DNA from 3 places in the Pseudarthrobacter sp. SL88 genome. Region 1 is predicted to be linked to each of the others. Evidence: riboswitches for the same ligand, from Rfam matches in the RefSeq annotation. Region 1 holds a riboswitch; each other region holds the start of a gene.
The links. A riboswitch is a leader RNA that binds a small molecule or an ion and turns the genes downstream of it on or off. The one in region 1 is predicted to bind thiamine pyrophosphate.
Positions count from the first base shown of each region.

Region 2: it holds a riboswitch for thiamine pyrophosphate, as region 1 does, so the genes downstream of both, thiO (glycine oxidase ThiO) here and thiD (bifunctional hydroxymethylpyrimidine kinase/phosphomethylpyrimidine kinase) in region 1, are expected to answer to the same signal.
Region 3: it holds a riboswitch for thiamine pyrophosphate, as region 1 does, so the genes downstream of both, OVA06_RS00310 (ECF transporter S component) here and thiD (bifunctional hydroxymethylpyrimidine kinase/phosphomethylpyrimidine kinase) in region 1, are expected to answer to the same signal.

Region 1 is NZ_JAPPRD010000001.1:1,617,475-1,625,150, forward strand. It holds gene OVA06_RS07460 (Rne/Rng family ribonuclease) at 433-3,867, shown strand; TPP riboswitch at 4,011-4,109, shown strand; gene thiD (bifunctional hydroxymethylpyrimidine kinase/phosphomethylpyrimidine kinase) at 4,119-5,648, shown strand; gene rplU (50S ribosomal protein L21) at 5,983-6,291, shown strand; gene rpmA (50S ribosomal protein L27) at 6,352-6,615, shown strand; gene obgE (GTPase ObgE) at 6,729-7,676, shown strand, end outside.
Region 2 is NZ_JAPPRD010000001.1:1,211,798-1,219,473, forward strand. It holds gene OVA06_RS05615 (DNA-methyltransferase) at 1-366, opposite strand, end outside; gene OVA06_RS05620 (DEAD/DEAH box helicase) at 376-2,061, opposite strand; gene OVA06_RS05625 (RNB domain-containing ribonuclease) at 2,360-3,886, opposite strand; gene thiE (thiamine phosphate synthase) at 3,938-4,660, opposite strand; TPP riboswitch at 4,688-4,806, shown strand; gene thiO (glycine oxidase ThiO) at 4,800-6,146, shown strand; gene thiS (sulfur carrier protein ThiS) at 6,143-6,379, shown strand; gene OVA06_RS05645 (thiazole synthase) at 6,384-7,196, shown strand; gene OVA06_RS05650 (hypothetical protein) at 7,312-7,614, opposite strand; gene OVA06_RS05655 (DUF3107 domain-containing protein) at 7,652-7,676, opposite strand, start outside.
Region 3 is NZ_JAPPRD010000001.1:73,850-81,525, reverse strand. It holds gene OVA06_RS00330 (UDP-N-acetylglucosamine 1-carboxyvinyltransferase) at 1-667, opposite strand, end outside; gene OVA06_RS00325 (hypothetical protein) at 848-1,696, shown strand; gene OVA06_RS00320 (energy-coupling factor transporter transmembrane component T family protein) at 1,701-2,501, opposite strand; gene OVA06_RS00315 (ABC transporter ATP-binding protein) at 2,498-4,051, opposite strand; gene OVA06_RS00310 (ECF transporter S component) at 4,051-4,674, opposite strand; TPP riboswitch at 4,742-4,879, opposite strand; gene OVA06_RS00305 (heme-degrading domain-containing protein) at 4,976-5,512, shown strand; gene OVA06_RS00300 (hypothetical protein) at 5,611-7,676, shown strand, end outside.

The DNA of each region.
Region 1 (7,676 bases):
GCGTCCTTTTCGTCCGGTGCTCCTGAGCCTGATTGTAACGCCGGCGGCTGGGCGGAACGCCCAGGAAACAGAAAGCCCCCGGCACCTTCCCACGTGATTTACCCCGCGTGTGAGAGAATGAACGTGGCTGGAAGCCGAACCACATTCGGTCTCCGGTCCGGTGGTTTGTTCCCAAGACCGCCAATGACGAGCAGGGCAGGCTTCGGATTTTTCCGACACTCCCGCAATCTCCATTGGACGGCACCTGGTTGTGGCATGTAGAACAACGGGTTTCAGAACTTTCCACTGGCTCCTACGGGCTGCCGCACCCCAATGCCGGTGCGAACCTGGGAGCATCCACTTGACTTCTGTCAGCGCCTGCGGGTTTTGACAATATGTGCCCCAATGGGTGCCGGATGTGGCGGTACGTCAGGGGCAGGAGTGTTGCCACAGATGAACAATGAAACAGAGCTTTCCGTTAATGAGGTTGAACCGGCTGTGGAAGCCGCGGCCGAACCCAAAAAGGCTCCCCGGACCCGACGCAAGGCAGCGCCGAAGGCCGATGACGCCGTAGCCGCAGCCCCCGCCCCTGAGGTGTCGGCGGAAGGTGCCCCTCCCGCGGCGGCCACGCCCGAAAACGCGGACGCCGACGCAGTCCCGGCCAAAGCTGACGCCCGCCGGCCCCGGGCCAGGAAGAAGGCAGACGCCGCGGAGCCGCTGCCGGCCTTCGCCACCGATGCAGCCCCCGCGGAATCCGCTGCTGCAGCTGACGCTGCTCCCGCCGAAGCTGCCACGGCCGCAGAAGCGACTGCGGCCGTGGAAGTGCCGGTGGAAACGGCCGGGACCAAGCAGGTCCGCCGCCGTCGGGTTGCCACGAGGAAAGCTGCCCCTGCGGGGGACCCTGCAGAAACGCAGGCCCCCGCGGAAACGCCGGCCCCTGCGCAGGAACTGCCCGTCACCGCTGCCCCGCTGGACAATGAAACGGCGGACCAGGGCGCCGAGGCCCGGGAAGCGGCCGTAGAGGAGACAGCCAAGCCCGCGGCACAGGAACCCGCCGCCGGGGAAACTGCAGCAGAGGCCGCGCAGGCCCACGGCACGGCAGCTGCCGCGCCAGCAGGAGAATCCGCTGCGACGCCGGCCCAAGTCGCCGCAGCTGACGAGGAACCTGGCGCGTTCGCCTCCTTGTTCCTCGAGCCCGCCTCGCCCACCTCCGTGCTGTTCCAGGCACCGGACCTGAGCACCGTCGTCCGCCCCGCAACGCCCGCCGCAGCGGAACAGGGCGGGGACGAAGACGACGCCGAGGACACCGAATCCGAGGAAGCATCCGGCCGCCGCCGGCGCCGCAGCCGTGGCCGCCGCGGTCGCAGCCGGCTGGACGACCGCGAGGACGCCGGAACCGAAGGCTCCGAGGCGGATGACGCCGCTGACGAATCGGACGAGGAAGAAACCGGTGCGGCGGAGGACGGCGTGACGTCCCGCCGTCGCCGCCGCCGCCGCCGCGGTGACCAGGACCTCGAACTGACCGGCGGCAACGACGACGATCCGCCCAACACCGTTACCCGCGTGCGCGCACCGCGTGCCGTCAGCGAGGCACCCGTCAACAACCGGGTGACCAGCGTCAAGGGTTCCACCCGGCTGGAAGCCAAGAAACAGCGCCGCCGCGAATCCCGGGACACGGGCCGCCGCCGCACCGTCATCACCGAAGCGGAGTTCCTGGCCCGCCGCGAATCCGTGGACCGGCAGATGATCGTCCGCCAGCGTGACGACAGAATCCAGATCGGCGTCCTCGAGGACGGCGTTCTGGCCGAGCACTTCGTCTCCAAGACCCAGCAGGACTCGCTGATCGGCAACGTCTACCTGGGCAAGGTCCAGAACGTGCTGCCCTCCATGGAAGCCGCCTTCGTCGACATCGGACGCGGCCGCAACGCCGTCCTGTACGCGGGTGAAGTGAACTGGGAAGCCGTCAACCTCGAAGGCAAGCAGCGCCGCATCGAGAACGCGCTGAAGTCCGGCGACACCGTCCTGGTCCAGGTGACCAAGGACCCCGTGGGCCACAAGGGTGCCCGCCTGACCAGCCAGATCTCCCTTCCGGGCCGGTACCTCGTGTACGTCCCCGGCGGTTCCATGACCGGTATCTCCCGCAAGCTGCCCGACGTCGAGCGGAACAGGCTCAAGCGCATCCTCAAGGACCGCCTTCCGGAGCAGGCGGGCGTCATTGTGCGCACGGCGGCCGAAGGGGCGTCCGAGGAAGAGCTGACCCACGACATCAACAGGCTCCGCGCCCAGTGGGAAGGCATCGAAAGCCAGTCCTCCTCCACCAAGGTCCTGGCTCCGGAGCTGCTGTACGGCGAGCCCGACCTCACCATCAAGGTGGTCCGTGACGTCTTCAACGAGGACTTCTCCAAGCTGATCGTCTCCGGTGAGGAAGCCTGGGACACCATCGAGGCCTACGTCACCTATGTGGCTCCGGACCTGGTGGGACGCCTCGAAAAGTGGACCAAGGACCAGGACATCTTCGCTGCCTGGCGGATTGATGAACAGATCCACAAGGCCCTCGAACGCAAGGTCTTCCTGCCCTCCGGCGGCTCGCTGGTGATCGACCGGACCGAAGCCATGACAGTGGTGGACGTCAACACCGGCAAGTTCACCGGAAGCGGCGGCAACCTCGAAGAAACCGTCACGAAGAACAACCTCGAAGCGGCCGAGGAAGTGGTGCGCCAGCTGCGGCTGCGCGACATCGGCGGCATCATCGTGATCGACTTCATCGACATGGTCCTGGAATCGAACCGCGACCTCGTCCTGCGCCGCATGGTGGAATGCCTCGGCCGCGACCGGACGAAGCACCAGGTGGCGGAAGTCACCTCGCTGGGACTCGTCCAGATGACCCGCAAGCGCATGGGCACCGGGCTCCTGGAAGTCTTCGGCGAGCAGTGTGAAGCCTGCGCGGGCCGCGGCGTCGTCACCCATGACGACCCCGTGGAGCACCGCCGCGCCAACATCGTGGCAGCCGAGCAGCACGTCCACCGCTCTGACATCCGCTCCGATGCCCGCCCTAATGGGAACCGCAGCGAGGGCCAGCGCAATGAGGGACAGCGCCCCGACAGCAACCAGGAAGGTACCCGCGGCGAACGCAAGCGCCGCCGCGGACGTGGCGGCCAGCCGGCCGAGCCGGCACCCGCACCCGCGGCTGTGGCAGCCCACCCAGTCCAGCCGGATCCGCACGAGGCCGAACGCCACGCCAAGGCTGAAGCCACCAGGCTGGCCTTGGCCAACATTGCCGCAGCTGCCCACGCTGCGCACCTGCACGATGACGAGGTGGCGGCCCGTCAAACCCCTGCCCAGCAGGACGCGGGCACAACGGAGAGGCACGACGACGGGACGCCGGTACGCCCGGCAGCTGTCCTGACGTTCGGCGGCGAGAAAGTCGCGCTGCCGTTCGTTGAGCACGCAGACGAGCAGCAGCCCTCACCTGCGCTGTCGCTTGACCGGCTGGCCGAAGCGTTCGCCCACCTGGGCCAGCCGGCTTCGCCTGTTGGCAGCCAGTCGCGGGAGTCCGCCACGGTCCAGGCCGCGCCAGTCACCCCTGAACCGGCGGAGGCTGCGGCACCCCGGCAGCCCGTCGCAGCTGCGGCCCCCGCACTTGAGCTGAACGCCGCTGCCGCCCCCGACCTGTCCCGGCAGCGCCGTCCGCGGCGTAACCGCAGTGCAAGCAGGGCCCAGGGCGCAGCCAACGAGACCACCGTGGAACACCATGAGAACGTCCCGTCGGCCAGCGAAGGCCACTCCCATGCCGCCAAGGCGCCCGAGCCTGCCGCGCCGGCAGAACCGGCAGCCAAAGCCGATGCGCCCATCATCCTGGGCGTAGGGGTTCCTGCCTCCGAGCTCTGACCGGACCCAGGCACTGCAGATGCCCGGCCCCTCCACTCCTGTGGTGGGGCCGGGCATCTGCCGTTAACGGGGAGTGGACCTCAGCCGCACACTTCACAGGTGCAGTCACCTTTCGGTTGACTGCCGTCCAACGGCTAGGCTGGGGAACCGACACGGGGTGCCGCGCACCAGGCCCGGCTGAGATCCACACCCGTTGAACCTGTCCGGTTAGTACCGGCGAAGGGATGTCTCTTTTGTCTACGAACCTTGCCATGCCTGCAGCCACCCCGCTCCCGAATCCCTCCGCGACCGAACTGCCGGCTGCCGGACGCGATGTGCCCCGCGTCCTAGCCATCGCGGGCTCGGACCCCTCCGGCGGGGCCGGCATCCAGGCCGACCTCAAGAGCATCGCAGCGCACGGCGGCTACGGCATGGCCGCCATCACTGCCCTCACAGCCCAGAACACCCGCGGAGTGACCGCCGTCCATGTTCCTCCGGCATCCTTTTTGGCGCAGCAGCTCGCGGCCATCAGCGACGACATCCACGTGGACGCCGTCAAGATCGGCATGCTGGGCGATGCCGACGTGATCGCTGCCGTGCGCACCTGGCTGGAGAAGGTGCGCCCCGCCGTCGTGGTCCTGGACCCGGTCATGGTTGCCACCAGCGGGGACCGGCTGCTGCAGGAGAGCGCCGAAGCCGCGCTCCGGAACCTGGTGCCGCTGGCCCACCTGGTCACCCCCAACCTGGCCGAACTGGCCATGCTGCTGGGAGAAGACGTACCGGACACTTGGGAGGCGGCGCTGGATCAGGGCAGGCGGCTGGCTGGTGCCACCGGCGCCGCCGTGCTGGTCAAGGGCGGGCACCTGCAGGGCAGCAGCTGCCCGGACGCCCTGGTTGGGCCGCCGGGCATGCTGTCCGCGGACGTCGTCGAAGTCCCGGGGGAGCGGGTGACCACACGCAACAGCCATGGCACAGGCTGCTCCCTGTCCTCCGCCATGGCCACGGTCCAGGCCCAGGTAGGCAACTGGGAAGCATCTCTTCGGGAAGTGAAACCCTGGCTTGCTGGGGCGTTGGCCGCGTCCGCGGCGCTGGAGGTGGGAACCGGCAACGGTCCCGTCCACCATTTCCACCACATCCGCCAAGCCCTTCGGCCAGGCGACTTCACGGCGCAGCTGCGGAAAGATGCCAACGCACACCTTGAGTCGATCTACGCCTTGGACTTCATCCAGGGCCTGGCCTCGGGGACACTGCCGGAAAGCGAGTTCGCGTATTACCTTGCGCAGGATGCCATCTACCTGAACGGGTATTCGCGAGTCCTCGCCCGGTCCAGCGCGCTGGCCCCCACGGAGGCCGAGCAGCTGTTCTGGGCGGCGTCGGCCCAGCAATGCCTCGAAGTGGAGTCGGAACTGCACCGTTCCTGGCTCAGCACCCGCACCGTCCTCCCCGAACTCGGGCCTGTCACCAAGGCCTACGTGGACCACCTGACCGCCGCTTCGGCGTCGGGCAGCTATGCAGTCCTGGCAGCAGCTGTCCTGCCCTGTTTCTGGCTGTACGCGGACGCCGGGAAGACGCTCCATGCCAGGTTCCTCGCGGACGGGGAACCGGCAGGCCACCCCTACGCCGAGTGGCTCCGCACGTATGCCGACGAAGATTTCGCGGAGGCAACGCGGCGGGCCATCGCCGTGGTGGACGAAGCGGCGCGCAAGGCCTCCGCTGACGAACGGCACGCCATGGCCACCGCATTCCGGCAGTCCTGCCGGCTGGAAGTGGAGTTCTTCGACGCGCCGCGGCTCCACTCCTGAACCCGCCCGGGCCGTGCTGCCGGTATTATGGTCTGGCACGGCCCCGGTGGCGGACGATGTCTGTGGTTCCTATCACAGCCGACCCGCCGGAGCCAGCCTCATTTGCGGCCGGAGACGGAATTAGCGTATTCTGGATCTTCGGTGCTTACGCCAACACTTGGGTTATGACCCCGGGAACATGCCAACGTGGAAAACACAAGGCAGTCCTGCGGGATAACTCATGGAGACCTTCGGGGAATCCACGGCGTTGAGGCACAGCGGGAACCCAGCCAAACAGTGCAACGGGTGCCGCACGCAATTTTAGTTATAAACGTCGAGAGAAGTGAGTTCCCAAGTGGTGTACGCGATTGTCCGCGCAGGCGGCCGCCAAGAGAAGGTTTCCGTTGGAGACTTCGTTACCCTGAACCGCGTCGCCGGTGGGGCTGGCAGCACCATCGAGCTGCCCGCACTGCTCCTGGTTGATGGTGACAAGATCACCACTGCCGCTGCTGACCTGGCCAAGGTGACCGTTACGGCTGAAATCCTCCAGGACCTCCGTGGTCCTAAGATTGTCATCCAGAAGTTCAAGAACAAGACCGGTTACAAGAAGCGCCAGGGTCACCGTCAGGAACTGACCAAGGTCAAGATCACTGGCATCAAGTAACCACCGGTTACTGTTCAGGTTTTCAGCAGATTCCCCAGAATTTAAAGGCAGGCATTTCAGATGGCACATAAAAAGGGCGCGAGCTCCACTCGCAACGGTCGTGACTCCAACGCACAGTACCTCGGCGTCAAGCGCTTCGGCGGCCAGGTAGTTTCCGCCGGCGAAATCATCGTCCGCCAGCGTGGCACCCACTTCCACCCGGGCGCCGGCGTTGGCCGTGGCGGCGACGACACCCTGTTCGCACTGACCCCGGGCGCCGTTGAATTCGGTACCCGCCGCGGTCGTCGCGTCGTCAACATCGTTGCTGCTGCAGCTGCAGAGTAACAACCAGTTCTGAAGCGGTGGAGCGGGCCAGTTGGCCCGCTCCACTGTTCTTTTAAGCGCATTACAATCGATAGGGCGTCCATGGGCGCCCACACGACACTGAGGAGATTTACGTGGCCAGCTTTGTAGACCGGGTAGTACTACACGTATCCGGCGGTACCGGCGGCCACGGTTGCGTCTCCGTCCACCGTGAGAAGTTCAAGCCCCTTGGCGGGCCCGACGGCGGCAACGGCGGCAACGGCGGCGACGTCATCCTGCGCGTGGACCACCAGACCACCACGCTCCTTGACTACCACCATGCCCCGCACCGGCATGCCACCAACGGCGGTCCCGGCATGGGCGACTGGCGCGGCGGCAAGAACGGTGAAACCCTGGTCCTGCCTGTGCCCGACGGCACGGTGGTGAAGTCAAAGGACGGCACCGTCCTGGCGGACCTGGTGGGGGAGGGCGCCGAATACATCGCCGCCGCCGGCGGACCAGGAGGGCTGGGCAACGCCGCCCTTTCGTCGCAGAAGCGCCGCGCACCAGGCTTCGCCCTGCTCGGCATCGAGGGTGAATCCAGCGACATCGTCCTTGAGCTGAAGTCGATTGCAGACATCGCCCTGGTGGGATTCCCGTCTGCCGGCAAGTCCAGCCTCATCGCCGCCATGTCCGCTGCGCGCCCAAAGATCGCCGACTACCCGTTCACCACCCTCATCCCCAACCTGGGTGTCGTCCAGGCAGGCGAAGTCCGGTTTACCATCGCGGACGTCCCGGGACTCATCGAGGGTGCCAGCGAGGGCAAGGGCCTCGGCCACAACTTCCTGCGGCACGTGGAACGCTGCGCCGCACTGGTGCACGTCCTGGATTGCGGCACGCTCGAATCCGAACGCGATCCGCTCTCCGACCTCTCCATCATCGAGACCGAGCTTGAAAAGTACGCGGTGGACATGAGCTACGCCGGCCAGGACGGCGAAGTCGTCCCGCTGAACCACCGGCCCCGCCTGGTGGCGCTGAACAAAGTGGACCTGCCGGACGGCAAGGATATGGCTGAATTCGTCCGCCCTGAGCTGGAGTCCCGC
Region 2 (7,676 bases), 410 kb from region 1:
CTTGGCATAGTGCACCTCGCGGTAGTCCAGGTGCAGGTACAGGGTGCCGTCGTCGGCCAGCAGCCGCCAGGCTTCCACCAGGCGCGGTTCCAGGAAGGACCAATAGTCGCTGAAGGCGTCGTCGTAGCGGTGCAACGCGCCCTTGATGGTGTCATAGGAGCGGCCCTTGAAGCCCACGCGGTCACCGCTGCCGCCGGCGTTGGCAACCATGCGGGTTTCCTGCCGGCTCTGCGCCCGGCCCGTGTTGAAGGGCGGGTCCACGTAGATCAGCGTGAAGGCGCCGTCCGGCAGCGTGGGGAGGTACTGCGCGTTATCCGCGTGCACCACCAGGCTGCCGCCGTCCGGCGCCCAAACAGTGTTCGTCATTCCCTCAGGTCAGCCCTCGGTGCTGCCGGGCTGGGTGCCCTTGTCTGCACCGGCAACTACCTCGCCGTTGCGGCGCCGGGTACGCGTGCGGGGGCGGCGCGTACGTGAAGACTTTTCAGCGTCGGAGGCCGCTGCCGCGTCCGGTCCGGCAGCGGGGGCAGCCGGGGTTTCGGCAGCGTCCGGGGAAGTACGACGACGGCGCTCACCTGAGCGGCCTGCTTCCGGGCTGCGTCCGTCTCGTCCGCCCGAACGCGACCGGCCGCGGCCTTCACGGTCCCGGCCATCGTTTCCGCGGCTTTCCCGGCTGTTCTTCTTGCCCGTTTCACCCAGGTCCTCGAGGACCTCGGCGTCGACGCCCGCGAGGGTGCGCTTGTTGCGGGGCAGGCGGCCCTTGGTTCCCTCGGGGATGTCCAGCTCTTCATAGAGGTGCGGTGAGGAGGAGTACGTCTCCACCGGTTCGGGCACGCTCAGGCCGAGGGCCTTGTTGATCAGGCCCCAGCGTGGCATGTCGTCCCAGTCCACGAAGGTCACGGCCGTGCCCTTGTTGCCGGCGCGGCCGGTACGGCCCACCCGGTGCAGGTAGATCTTCTCGTCCTCGACGCACTGGTAGTTGATCACGTGCGTGACGTCATCAACGTCGATGCCACGGGCGGCAACGTCCGTTGCCACCAGGACGTCCACCTTGTTGTTGCGGAACGCGCGCAGGGCCTGCTCGCGGGCACCCTGGCCCAGGTCGCCGTGGATTGCTGCGGCCGCAAAGCCGCGGTCCACCAGCTCCTCTGCCACCTTGGCCGCGGTGCGCTTCGTCTTGGTGAAGATGATGGTCCGGCCGCGGCCGCGGGCCTGCAGGATGCGGGCAACCACTTCGGTCTTGTCCATGGCGTGGGCGCGGTAGATCAACTGGCGGATGTCCCGCTTGGTCAGCCCCTCGTCATCGGGATCTGCGGCGCGGATGTGGGTTGGCTGGGTCATGTAGCGTCGCGCCATGGCGATGACCGGGCCGGGCATGGTGGCCGAGAACAGCAGCGTCTGGCGGACAGCGGGCGTGCCGGCGATGAGGGTTTCGACGTCCGGCAGGAAGCCAAGGTCCAGCATTTCGTCAGCTTCGTCCAGGATCACGATGCGGACGTTCTTCAGGCTCAGGTGCTTCTGCTTGTAAAGGTCGATCAGGCGGCCGGGGGTGCCCACCACAATCTCGACACCCTTCTGCAGGGCATCCACCTGGGGCTCGTAGGCACGGCCGCCGTAGATGGTGGCGATGCGCGCGTTGCGTTTGCGGGAAGCGGTCTCGAGGTCGCTGGCCACCTGCACGGCGAGCTCGCGCGTGGGCACGATCACCAGGGCCTGCGGGGCGCCGGGGACGGGCAGCTTGTCGAAGCCTGCGTCATCGCGGCCCACCACACGCTGGAGCGCGGGAATACCGAAGCCCAGGGTTTTGCCGGTGCCGGTCTTGGCCTGGCCGATGATGTCGTGGCCGGACAGTGCCACCGGCAGGGTCATGGCCTGGATGGGGAAGGGGTGGGTGATCCCGGCGTCGGCCAGGGACTCCACGATGTCGGCGCGGACGTTGTAGTCGGCGAACGACTTTTCTTCGATTTCGTGCGGCTTTTCGTCCGAAATAATGGTTTCTTCGGGCTCGATGGTCTCGGTGCCGGACTCATCGGTCAGAAGCTGGTGCGTGTGCAATTCACTCACAGGGAGTTTCCTTATTCATTTGGGCGAGGGCGCTGCCTGCTCAACGGGCCGGCCTGGGCCGTTCCGGAGCACGCTCGAAGCGCGCAAGCAATTCCAGTGGAAGCCGATCGCGGGCTATCTAAATGCTGGCACTGGTGACCAGCGGGTCAATCTCAAGATCGCGTAGGGGCGGGCTTGTTGGTTTCAAATCAAGGAAATCAACGACCGGGCATCCGTTTCTACCCCTTCAGTCTAGCTGCATCAGCCCGGAAACCCTGTTTCCGCGCCGTGGGGAACGCCGGGACCGGATGGTCCGGGCTCACTGAACCAGTTCGAAGTGCACTTCCCGGGTAGCGATATCCGACGACACCAGGCGGACCCGGACCTTGGTGCCGGACTCCAGCTCACCGGCGCAGCGGGCCGTCACGGCAGGGTCGGCGATCTGGATGATCCCTGAGGACCCGTTTCCGTTGCCGTTCCCGTTTTTGCCGTTCCCGTTTTTGCCGTTTCCGTTTTTACCGTTCCCGTTGTTGCCGTTGCCGTTCTCTTTCTGCGGCTTCGATCCTGAAATCACAATCGCATCGAACTCCTGGCCGATGTGGTTGACCAGCAGGGCAGCCTCCACCGTATCCAGGGCCATGCGCTCCATCCGGGATGCCAGCTGGTCCGAGCCCGCCATAATCTCTGGGAGGGACGGAAGCGCATCCCGCACCCAGCCGGGGACGGTACCTCCGTTGCTCAGCGCCTCGCAGGTCACCAGCACAAAGCGGTCCACCAGGCGTCGCAGCGGCGCAGTGGTGTGGGCATAGGCATCGCCGATGGCCGCCTGGATCGGGGCAGCCGGAACGTTGCCGTCAAAGGCGGTGTATCCGGCGCCGCGGAAGAGCATGCCGGCCGAGTGCATGATGGCCAGCTGTCGGGGGTCCGTCGGGTCAAGGGTCCGCAGGTATTCGCCGTATCCCACCTCGCCGTCCCAGGCTTTGCCCAGCGCCTCCGTCTGCAGCCGGAAGTGGCGCAGGGAGCGCTCGTCCGGTGGCGGCATGGTGCGCAGGATCCCCACCTTGGCGTCGAGCATGATCTTGGCGGCGGCCATCCCCGTCATCAGGGAAATCTGGGCGTTCCAGTCCTCCACGGGCAGCTGGGGTGCAGCAGCAATGCGGTAGCCGCCATCGGGCAGTTGGACGATCTCCTGGTCCGGCATGTTCAGGCTGGCACCGTTCCGGGCGCGTTCCAGGCGGACACGCTTGAGCCCCACTTCCTTCAGCAGGACAAGCAGGGGAGAGGCAGTACCGGCGTCCAGGTCAGCTTGTGCACCCTTGTAGCTGAGTTTCGCGCGGCTTCGAACACGGGCCCGGCGGACACCGACGGACGTGACCTCGGCATTGCCGTCGAGCCGGAAATCCCAGACGAAAGCCGAGCAGTCCTGTTCCGGCAGGAGGCTGCCGGCGCCCTCGCTGATGACTTCCGGGTGCAGCGGAATGCGCCCGTCCGGGGCGTAGAAGGTCTGGCCCCGGCGCCGGGTTTCGGCATCCAGGGGTCCGCCGGGCGCCACGAACGCGGGGACATCGGCGATGGCGTACAGGACGTGGTACCCGCCGTCGCCGTCCGTTTCGATGAAGAGGGCCTGGTCCAGGTCCGTGGACGACGCGGGATCGATGGTGACGAACTCCACCGCGGTCAGGTCGTACTCCGGCAGGCGCAGCGCGGCCACCGCGGCCTCGGCGTCCTTGACCGCGTCACCCGGGTATGGGCCCGGAAGTTCCAGCTCCGTCCGCAGCGCGGCCAAGGCCTCTTCCAGGGCATTGGTGCGCTCATGGACGTTGGGAGCCAGCCGATGATGTGACACGAAAATCAGCCTAACCCCAAGTCATCCGATTACGCAGGGAATCGGTCAGCTTCAGGACGCCGCGGCGTCCAGGGCGGAACGAAGCGAGGCAGCGGCGGCAGCAGGATCGGCAGCATCGGTGATGGCGCGGACCACCACGATCCTTGTGGCCCCGGCCGCGACCACCTGGTCCACGTTGGAGTGGTCGATGCCGCCGATGGCGAACCACGGCACATCACTGGGGGCCTTCGCGGCCGCATGCTTCACCAGGTCCAGGCCGACGGCGGCCCGGCCGGGTTTGGTGGGGGTGGCCCAGAGCGGGCCCACGCAGAAGTAGTCGAGGCCGGCAGGTCCTGCGGCGTCGGCCAGGGCGGCATCCACCTGTTCCGGCGTGTGGCTGGACAGGCCGATGGCGGCGTTGCCGTTGAGCAGCGTCCTCGCGGCTGCTACCGGAAGGTCCTTCTGGCCCACGTGGAAGACCGGGGCACCGGAAAGGACCGCAATGTCCGCCCGGTCGTTGACGGCCCACAGCCGCCCGTGCCGCTGGGCCGACTCCTTGAGGACCGCCAGCAGGTCCAGCTCCTCGGCCGCCTCGATGGACTTGTCCCGCAGCTGGATAATGTCCACGCCGCCTTCGAACGCCGCGTCCACGAACCCGGCGAAGTCGCCCCGGCCGCGGCGCGCATCCGTGCAGAGGTACAGGCGTGCGGCTTTCAGTGCGCCGTTACCGGCCGCAGTGGTGAAGGCATCGGTGCCGGGCGCCGCGGCGGGGGCAGGGGAGTGGGACACATTCATGGCTGCAAGCCTAGTTCCTCTACACTTGCCTCGTACTGCGGGAGCCCGTGGCAGCTGTCACAAAGCGCCGGGCTGAGAGGGCGTCAGAGCCGACCGCTTGACCTGATCCGGTTAATACCGGCGTAGGGAAGGAGACACCATGGGCATCCCCGAAAGCCCTCCGGACACCATCGCAAGCTCCTCCGTCGTTCCAACAATTTCTGCCGACGTAGCAGTGATCGGCGGAGGCGTCATTGGCCACGGCATAGCCTGGGAGGCCAGGCGCTCAGGCCGGTCAGTGGTGCTGATAGACGATGCACCGGGCTCCGGAGCCAGCTGGGCGGCGGCAGGCATGCTGGCCCCCGTCAGCGAGCTGCATTACCAGGAGGAAGAGCTCCTGGGCCTCATGCTGGATGCATCGGAGCGCTGGCCGCAGTTCGCCGCGGACCTTTCCCGCGTGTCAGGCCGCGGTTCCGGATACCTGGCGACGCCCACGCTCGCCGTTGGCGCCGACGCCGGCGACCGGCAGGCACTGATGGACCTGCGCGGCGTGCAGCAGGCCAACGGACTCGCCGTGGAACCCTTGACGGTCCGCGAGGCCCGGCGCCGGGAACCGCTGCTCAGCCCCGCCATCGCCTGCGCACTGGACACTCCTGCGGACCACCAGGTGGATCCCCGGCGACTCGTAGGGTGCTTCCGGGCCGCCCTGGCCAGCCACCTCCCGGCAAGCAGCGGCGTTGCCGGGACTGCGGTTGCCGGCGCGCTGGATGGATTCGCGGTGGCGGACAGGGCTGTGGCGCTTGAATGGGCAGATGGCGCCGTGGCCGGTGTCCGGCTTGCCGGAGGCGGACTGGTGCTCGCCGGCGAAACGGTGGTGGCCAACGGCATGGCGGCGGCATCCCTCGAGAACCTGCCGGCGGGACTCCGGTTACCGTTGCGTCCCGTGCACGGCGACATCCTGCGGCTGGCGGTCCCCCAGCACCTTCAGCCCTTGCTGACGTCCACAGTCCGCGGACTGGTGCGCGGTGTCCCCGTCTACCTGGTTCCACGCGAGGACGGAACCGTGGTCATAGGCGCCACCCAGCGGGAGGATGCTCCGGCGGGAGCCGGCACTGCGTCCGGAGCTGTGCCGCCGAGTACCGGGTCCAGCGCGGTGTCCGCTGGCGGCGTGTACCAGCTGCTTCGCGACGCCCAGGTGCTGGTGCCCGCGGTCGCAGAGTTGGAGTTGCTCGAATGCACCGCGCGGGCCCGCCCGGCCACCCCGGACAATGCCCCGCTACTGGGCAGGGTGCCCGCGGATGGGGGAGACGCCAGCGCAGCCCATATTCCCGGACTGATCGTGGCCACAGGATTCTTCCGCCACGGCGTTCTCCTCACGCCGGCCGCGGCCGCCATCTGCCGCGACCTGATGGAGGGAAAGGCAGACCCCCGGTGGCAGCCGTTCCGTCCGGACCGCTTTTCCGGCCGGATCCCGGCCCCCAGCTTCAACATCAAGGAGACAGCATGAACATCACCCTGAACGGGGCACCACGCACCGTGGCGGACGGGGCGTCCATCACGGCATTGGTGAGCGAAGTAACCGGACGCGCGCTTGCGGCCGACGGCCAGGCAACCGACGGGCAAAGGCTGGGCGTGGCCGTGGCGCACAATTCCGAAGTGGTGCCCCGCAGCCAATGGCACGGCACCGCGCTCGCGGACGGCGACGACGTCGAACTCGTCACCGCAGTACAGGGAGGCTGACACGATGACCGAATCGACCACCCTTACCCCAGCGGCACCCAGCAGGCCTGACTCCCTCGTTATTGACGGCGTCGCCCTGGAGTCGAGGCTCATCATGGGGACGGGGGGCGCGCCAAGCCTGGACGGCCTGGGCGCAGCTCTGGTGGCCTCCGGAACGTCCCTCACCACGGTGGCCATGCGGCGCTACTCACCCGCAGAATCGGGCTCCCTGTTCCAACTGCTGGTGGACCACGGGATCCGGGTCCTGCCCAACACAGCAGGCTGTTTTACTGCGCGGGACGCCGTCCTGACCGCCGAACTGGCCCGGGAAGCGCTGGAAACCGACTGGGTGAAGCTGGAGGTCATCGCCGACGAGCACACGCTCCTGCCGGACGCCGTTGAGTTGGTGGACGCCACCGAACAGCTGGTCAACCGCGGCTTTAAAGTCTTTGCCTACACCAATGACGACCCCGTCCTGGCCCTCCGGCTGGAAAACCTGGGCGCCACCGCAGTGATGCCGCTGGGATCTCCGATCGGGACCGGACTCGGGATCCTCAACCCGCACAACATCGAACTCATCGTGTCCCGTGCCAACGTGCCCGTGGTCCTGGACGCCGGGATCGGCACGGCATCTGACGCGGCGCTGGCCATGGAACTTGGGTGCGACGCCGTCCTGCTGGCCACTGCGGTGACCCGTGCCCAGAACCCGGCCCGGATGGGTGAGGCATTCAAGCACGCCGTTATCGCCGGCCGGCTGGCGAAGGAGGCCGGGCGGATTCCCCGCCGCGAGCACGCGCTGGCGTCGTCCGCCATGGAGGGCCGGGCCGAGTTCCTTTAGCCAGTGATGCTTCAGGGACTGTGACGCTTTAGGACTGAACCGCCTGGGGGATTGCCCCGATTAAACGGCTGTGGCCGCCACCGTTGAAGGTGGCGGCCACAGCCGGTTCCGGTGACTAACGCCTCAGGATGGCGGTCAGCCGATGGGTATCGTTCCTTGCGCGGGTGCGGCCCAGGACAAGCACCGTCCCGGCGGATGCCGCCGCGCCCAGCACAATGGGCAGCACCCAGGGAATCCACGTCCGTCCGGGAAGGTAACCGAATCCGGCCGCCATCAGGATGATCCAGCTCAGTGCAGCCACCCCGACGGCCACGCCGGCCGGAAGGCCGGCGCCATACTTGGCATGACGTTTGTCATTGGCCCAGACAATGAAGCCGGCCGCGACGGTGGCCAGCACAACAATGATCAGGGAAAGCATGGGTCTCCTCAGGGAAGCAGGGCAGTTCCGGCCGGTGCTAGAACTGGCCGAAACCTACGCGC
Region 3 (7,676 bases), 1.5 Mb from region 1:
TCGGGGCCTGGACAGCGTAGAAACCGGCCGTGGCTTCGACGGACAGGCCAAACTGGCGCAGCGCCTGCATGTGCGGCTCGACGGTGCGGGTGCCGAGGTCGCAGCCTCCCGCATAGGGCAGCCTGTACTCGGCGGACTCGTCCAGCAGGGGACCCAACAGCATAATGACGCTGCGGGTGCGGCGGGCAGCCTCCACATCCATCGAGTCGAGGTCCAGGACAGCGGGCCGGCGCAGGCGGAGGTCGGTGGCGTTGAGCCAGGTGCATTCCACACCGATGCTGGTCAGCACCTCCACGATGCGGTTGACCTCTTCAATCCGGGCCAGGCGGCGCAGGACGGTGGTGCCGCGGTTGATGAGGCTGGCGCACAGGAGCGCAACGCCGGCGTTCTTGCTGCTGTTGACATCAACCGAACCGGACAGGGTGCGCCCGCCTTCCACGCGAAGGTGGGTCATCTGCGGTTTACCCACGTTGACGATGCTCCGGTCGAAGATGGTCTCGAGGCGCTGGATCATTTTCAGGCTCAGGTTCTGTTTACCCTGCTCCATCCGGGCTACCGCGCTCTGGCTGGTTCCCAGCTCGGCGGCCAGCTGGCCCTGGGTCCAGCCTTTTTCGCTCCGGGCGTTCCTGAGCATGACGGCGACGTGTTCAGCGGTTTCCTGGGTCATGCAGCGAATATATCATCTATGAGTTTTTGATGGCGAATTTTGCAGGTTACAGCTCCATCAAGGTCCGTCTTTATCTTTTCTATGCGATAGAGCTGGGCTGCGGCGTTGCGCCTTGTCCTCTCCGTGATACCGCGGGAGACTGGAATATAAATTTCTTCAAGCGATAAAACGGAGCCCCACATGCCCCGGACTCGAGCCCACCTGCCAGTGTTCAGGCTGGCATGGCTGCTGGTGGCAGCAGTACTTTTCACCTGCGCCGGGCCCGCGTGGGCTGATCCCACTGATCCCCCGGCAGTGCCGCAAGGTGGAAGCGGGAGCCAGTCCCTCCTCGGCAACGACGTTTCGTGGCCGCAGTGCGGCGCCGAGCTGCCGCGAGACCAGGCGTTCGCCATCGTGGGCGTCAATAACGGTTTGGCCAACAACACCAATCCGTGCCTGCAGGAACAGCTCGAATGGGCCGAATCGTCATCCGGGGCAGTCGACTCGCAGCCCAAGGCGCAGCTCTACATCAATACTGCCAATCCCGGACGGGCCGGTTCCTGGTGGCCGGTCAGCGACGAATACCCCACCGGCTCGAAGGTGCACAACCCGTACGGTTCCTGCAAGGCCGGGGACTACGGCACGGCCTGCGCTTACATGTACGGCTACGCCAAGGCCTTTGACGCAGCCTACGTCCGTGGAGTGACCGACCCCGCGGACTACGTCTGGTGGCTGGATGTGGAAACCGAAAACACCTGGTCCAGCAGCAAGGACGCCAACCGCACCGTCCTGGAAGGCATGACGGATTTCTTCCACAGCATCGACGCAGCTGGTGTGGGTATCTACTCCACCGGCCAGCAGTGGCACAGGATCGTGGGGAACGTCAGCAGTTCCAGCAACCTCTACCCCTTGCCCAGCTGGCTGGCGGGATCCCGCAATGCAGCTTCAGCAGCCACCGCGTGTTCAAAGTCCCCGCTGACGGGCGGCGGGAAAGTGGTGCTGACGCAGTTCATCCACTCCGGGCTGGATTACAACCACGCCTGCAGCTAGCAGGTCAGTTCCCGGCCCACACCATGTTCCAGGTACCGGCTGACACTGCCGCCGTGACGGCCAGGCCGGCCATTGCCAGGCCGCCCGCCAGGACCCAGGCATCCAACAGCGTGTAGGTGGATTCACGGGCCCACGTTCGTGGCCCGCCGCCGAACCCGCGCGCTTCCATGGTGACCGCAAGCCGTGACGCACGCCTGATCGCCTGGACCAGCAGCCCGAAGCTCTGCCCCAGGGTGGCCTTCAGCCGCTGCAAAACGCTGCCGCGGGAGCCAACCCCCCGGGCCCGCCGCGCCATTCCGATGGTCTGCCATTCCTCGGCCATCAGCCCCACGAGGCGCATCGCGGCCAGGGTGCCCAGGACAAACCGGTGCGGCAGCCGGGCCTTCTGCGCCAGCGCATCAGCGAGGTCGGTGGGGTCCGTGCAGCTCACCAGGAGTATTGCGGGCAACGCGATGGCCAGGCCGCGCAGCAGGAAGCCCACGCCAGTCTCCAGCGAGCCTTCGCTCATGGTCCAGATGCCGGCGTCGATCAGTGTCCGGCCGCTGTCCGGCGCCAGGATGGAGGTGCTCCACCCGCCCACGGCGGCTGCGAGGATCAGCGGCCAGCCGCGCTGCCACAGCAGCGCCAGCGTGAGCCCGGCGAGCGGAAACAGCAGCAGTTCGAAGAACAGTGCCACGGACGCGGACACCCAGTCGATGGACAGTGCCAGGACCACGGTGATGAGCACGACGGCGGCCAGCTTGCTCAGCGGGTTGGCGCCGGCCAGGAGCGCAGCGTTTCCGCGAAGGTTCAGTTCCTGCCTCATGTCGCCACCGCTTCCGCCGCTGCAAGTTTGAGTTCCGTGCCGCCGAGGGCCGCGGTGAACTCGGCGTCATGGGTCACGGACACCACTGCCGTTCCGGCGTCCAGGAGTTCAGAGAGGAACGATGCCAGCTCGGCCCAGGTATTGGCATCCTGGCCGAACGTGGGCTCGTCCAGGACCAGTACCTGCGGGCTTGCCGCAAGGACCGTGGCCACGGAAAGCCGCCGCTTCTCGCCGCCGGACAGGGTGTAGGGGTTGGCGTCCACCAGGTGGGTGAGCCGCAGCCGTTCCAGCAGCTCATCAACCCTGTCTTCACCGTGCCCCAGGTGCCTGGGACCGAAGAGCAGTTCGTCCAGGACCTTGCCGGTGACGAACTGGTGCTCCGGTTCCTGGAAGACCGTGCCGATCCGCTCAATCAGCTGTTCCGCTTTCCACTGGTACGGAGTGATTCCGGCGCCGCGGCTGAGGTCCGTCGTCGCGGATACCGTCCCGTTGACCGGTTCGAGGAGTCCGGCAAGGGTCAGCGCGAAGGTTGATTTCCCTGCGCCGTTGGGTCCGGTGACAGCGAGCGCCTGCCCGGCGCGGACCTGGGCAATAATGCCTTCCTGCACCGGCACCGGCGGGACTTTCCGAAGGCCCATTCGGCGCGGGCGTTGCCGGGAGACGCCCAGGTTTTCGGCGGCCAGGAGGAGTCCTCCGGCCCCGGGTGCCTGTTCCGCCGCCCGCCCGCGGGTGGACGGAACATACCCGGGAACCCACACGCCGGCGGCCATCAGCATGGTCCGCGCTTCGGCCAGCACACGGTCCGGCGGGCCGTCAAGGAGCACCGCGGGGTTGGCGCCACTACCGGGCTGCAGCACAACGATCCTGTCCACGAGGTCCTTCCACACGGACACCCGGTGCTCCACCACCACCAGCGTGGCGCCGGTCTTGTCCAGGCAGCGGGCCACGGCGTCCCGGACTTCGAGCACGCCGGCCGGGTCCAGGTTGGCGGTGGGTTCATCCAGCAGGATCAGCCCGGGGCGCATCGCGAGGATGCCGGCAAGCGCCAGGCGCTGTTTCTGCCCGCCGGACAGAGCCGACGTCGGGTGGTCCAGCGGCAGGTGGGACAGGCCGACGTCGGCCAGCGCCTCATGCACGCGCGGCCAGATGGCGTCGCGGGGCACGGCAAGGTTTTCGGCGCCGAAGGCGACGTCGTCGCCTACCCGGGAAAGGACCACCTGGGTCTCGGGGTCCTGCTGCATGAGGCCCGCGCGGCCCCGCTGGCCGCGGGGCGGGCCGCCGTCGACCAGCAACGAACCGGTCTCGTCGGACTCACCTGCCTCGCCGTCGTCGTCCTCATCGCCCAGCACCCCGGCGAGCGCATGGAGGAGCGTCGATTTTCCTGCCCCGGACGGGCCAAGCAGGAGTACGCGCTCACCCGGGCTGATGTCGAGGTCGAGGGCGTGGACGGCCGGTGTGGTGCGGCCCGCGTGCCGCCAGCCCCAGCCGCGGGCGGTGACCGTCGCTGGCCGCACCGTTCGGGGCGCGGCGGCGTGGGAAGGTGCCGGCATCAGGAGAAAACGGGCTCCGTAGCGGCCTTCCGGGATGCAAAGGAGCTCAGCACGCCGGTCCGGGCAAGGCCGCGGGTGGCGATCCAGGCGAGCGCGCCGGCGATGATGGCCCCGGAAATAACCGTGAAGGCGATGTACGCGAGCTTGTCACCGCCCGGGTAGGCGATGTTCCAGCCCCACGGCGCGAAGGAATCGTTCAGGCCGCAGAAGAGGCCAGCCGCGGCACCGGCCAGGAGGGAGACCGGGAGGTTGAATTTCCGGTAGACGAAGATGGCGAAGATGATCTCGGCACCCAGGCCCTGGACGAACCCGGAGAACAGCACGGAGGCGCCGTACTGGGAGCCCATGAGCAACTCGCCGGTGGCGGCGACCGTCTCGCAGAACAGGGCAGCTCCGGGCTTGCGGATGATGAGCATGCCCAGGACCGCCGGGATCATCCAGCCGCCGGCCAACAGGCCGGTGAGGGGCGGGTAGGCCGCGTTCATCGGCGCGGAAATCGTGGCGGTTCCCTGGGACCAGGCCCAGAAGATGACGCCGCCGGCGATGGCGATCAGGGCCGCCACCACAATGTCCACGACGCGCCAGGACCTGCTGGCGGGCTTTTTGATTGCTGAAGTAGTCATGTGATCCTCCTGGAAAACAGGAGGGGAAAGTGGACGCGGGTGCCGGCTGCTGCCGCCATTCTCCGCGCACTTCGAGAACTCGACTCCCTTGCGCCGGTACTAACCGGATCAGGTTCGAGGGTCTGCGGCTGTCCGCACTCTCAGCGCCCGCCTGCGTTTCCCGGCTGATGCCGGGGCCGACGGCGGCGCTCCCCTGTCGTTAATGTGTTGTTGATGATGCTGTGGATGTGTTGCGTTTGAATTTTTCGCGCCCTTCCGGGCGTGCTCAAGTTTACACCTGGAGGGCGGTAGATTGTGGGCCATGACTGCCAACCCGCCAGATGTGACTGCCTACGATCCCGACTCCACCGACGCCCAGCCGGAGGGCTCGCTCCAGGCCCTGATCAGCCGGATTGAGGCGGAGATCCGGGAATTGCAGTTCCCCGGCTTTTCGCCCGATGACGCCCTTAACCTTGGCCTGCTCCTGGTGGAACTCGGCAAGGAGCGGAATCTTCCCATCGCCATCGACATCACCAAGGGCGAGCAGGTCCTCTTCCACGTTGCGCTCCCCGGAGCCACCCCGGACAACGAACACTGGGTCCGCGCGAAGCAGCGTACGGCCGCCCGCTACGAGGTGCCGTCCTTGCTGGTGGGCCTGCGCGGCAGGGCCCGTGGCGGCCGGATCGAGGACAATACGTGGTTCGACCAGTCCCGCTACGCCGCCCACGGCGGTGCATTCCCGGTCTACGTCGCGGGCGTAGGCGCGGTTGCCACGGTGACCGTGTCCGGACTCCCCCAGGTAGCGGACCACGACCTTGTGGTGGAAGCGATGCGCGGGGTGCTCGGGCAGGCTGGTTGACACTGCCCGGCGTTCTTACAAGGATTGGGCGGGAAAGCGTTTTCTGAGCTGCCTGCTGCCGGACCTGGCCCAGGCATGAGCCAAGGAGTGCGTGCAACGTGCACAGCCAGCAGACCGTGATCAACCGCGAAGCGCTGGTACGGCGCCACAACGTGGAACAGGACAGCCTCGATCCGCGGAGCCCCGCCTCGGTGGGCAACGGTGAGTTCTGCTTCACCATGGACCTGACCGGCATGCAGACCCTTCCCGGGGAATACCCGGTAGCTGCCCGCGACGACCTGCCGCCCGGCACCCTGCTGGGCACGCAGGCACAGTGGGGCTGGCACGCCATCCCGCCGGAACAGGAGTACACCCTTGCCGGTTCCACAGTCCCCTACGATTCACCGCGCGGCCCGGTCCCCTACGTGGACATGGTGGGCGCCATCGTGGATGGCCGCGAAACCCAGTCATCGCGGGCGGAAACCTGGCTCCGCGCCAACCCCCACCGGCTGGACCTGGGCCGGATCGGCTTGGCGCTCCCGGGCAGGGACGCCCCTGCGCTCACCGGGAACGACATCACCGGCGCGCACCAGGTCCTGGACCTCTGGACGGGCACAGCCACCAGCATCTTCACCCTGCACGGCAGTCCGGTCAATGTCACCACGGCCTGCCGCCCGGACAGGGACGAGCTGGGCTTCCGCATCCTCTCTCCCGCCCTCGCGGACGGCCTCGCCGTATCCCTGGCCTTCCCCTACGGTTCCGAAGCCTGGCATAACGCAGCCGACTGGAACAGCCCCGCCGCACACACCACCACCGTTGAGGAACGGCACGCCGGCGGCCCCAACCGGCGCTGGCTGATTTCGCGCCGCCTGGACAGTTCCGGATACCAGGTGGCCGTCAGCGGCGCGGGGCTGGAACTCGAACAGGCCGGCCCGCACGAAGTGCTCATCCGGGCCGCGGCGGGGCAGGACAGCCTCGATTTCAGCGTGCACTTCATCAGCGCGGGGCGGGGTGACTGTCTTCCCCGCGGCAGCGGCGGCATCGGCGGGCTTTCGGCGCCGGCATCGGGCCCGGCCCCGGAACTGGCATCGGCACCGGGGAGTGCCGCCATTGCCGCGTCCCGCACGGCGTGGCCGGAATTCTGGAAGTCAGGCGGCGCCGTCGACCTCTCCGGAACAGCCGATCCGCGGGCCGGCGAGATCGAACGCCGGGCGGTGCTCTCCCAGTACCTCACGGCCATCAACTGCTCCGGGTCGCTGCCGCCGCAGGAGACGGGGCTGGTCTGCAATTCGTGGCGCGGCCGCTTCCACCTCGAGATGCACTGGTGGCATGCCGCCCACTTCGCCATGTGGAACCGGACGGAGCTCCTGCTGCCCGCACTCCGCTGGTACGCGTCCGTCCTGGAACCTGCCCGGCAGACAGCCAAAGCCCAGGGGTTCGACGGCGTCCGCTGGCCCAAGCAGGTGGGTCCGGACGGGCGGGAAAGTCCCAGCCCCATCGGCACCTTCCTGGTCTGGCAGCAGCCGCACCCCATCCATCTGGCGGAACTGGCCTACCGGGCCGAACCATCACAGGAGCTCCTCGAGGAATTCGCCACGGTGGTCTTCGAAACGGCAGTATTCATGGCCGCATTCGCACACCCAACGGACCGGGGTTTTGAACTGGGCCCGCCCCTGGTGCCGGCGCAGGAGAGCTACGAGTCGGTGCGCGGGACGGTCACCAACCCCACGTTCGAACTTGCCTACTGGCAGTGGGCCCTCCGGGTGGCGAATGTGTGGCGGGAGCGGCTGGGCCTGGCTGCCGAGCGCACCTGGGCGGCGGTAGCGGACGGCATGGTCCCACCCAGGGTGGTGGACGGAGTGTACGCGGCGATCGACGTCGAGCCCTTCACCATCCGCACGGACCACCCCTCGATGCTGTGCGGCCTCGGGGTGCTGCCCCGGACAGACCTGGTGGACCCGGAAATAATGCGGGCCACGCTTGATGACGTACTGGCCGGCTGGGACTGGGACAGCACCTGGGGCTGGGACTACCCCGTGATGGCCATGACGGCCGCCCGGCTGGAAGACCCTGAGGCCGCCGTGGATGCGCTGTTGATGGACGCGGCGAAGAACCTGGTCCTGCCCAACGGGCACAACCGGCAGACGGAATCGCTCCCGCTGTACCTGCCCGGCAACGGCGGGCT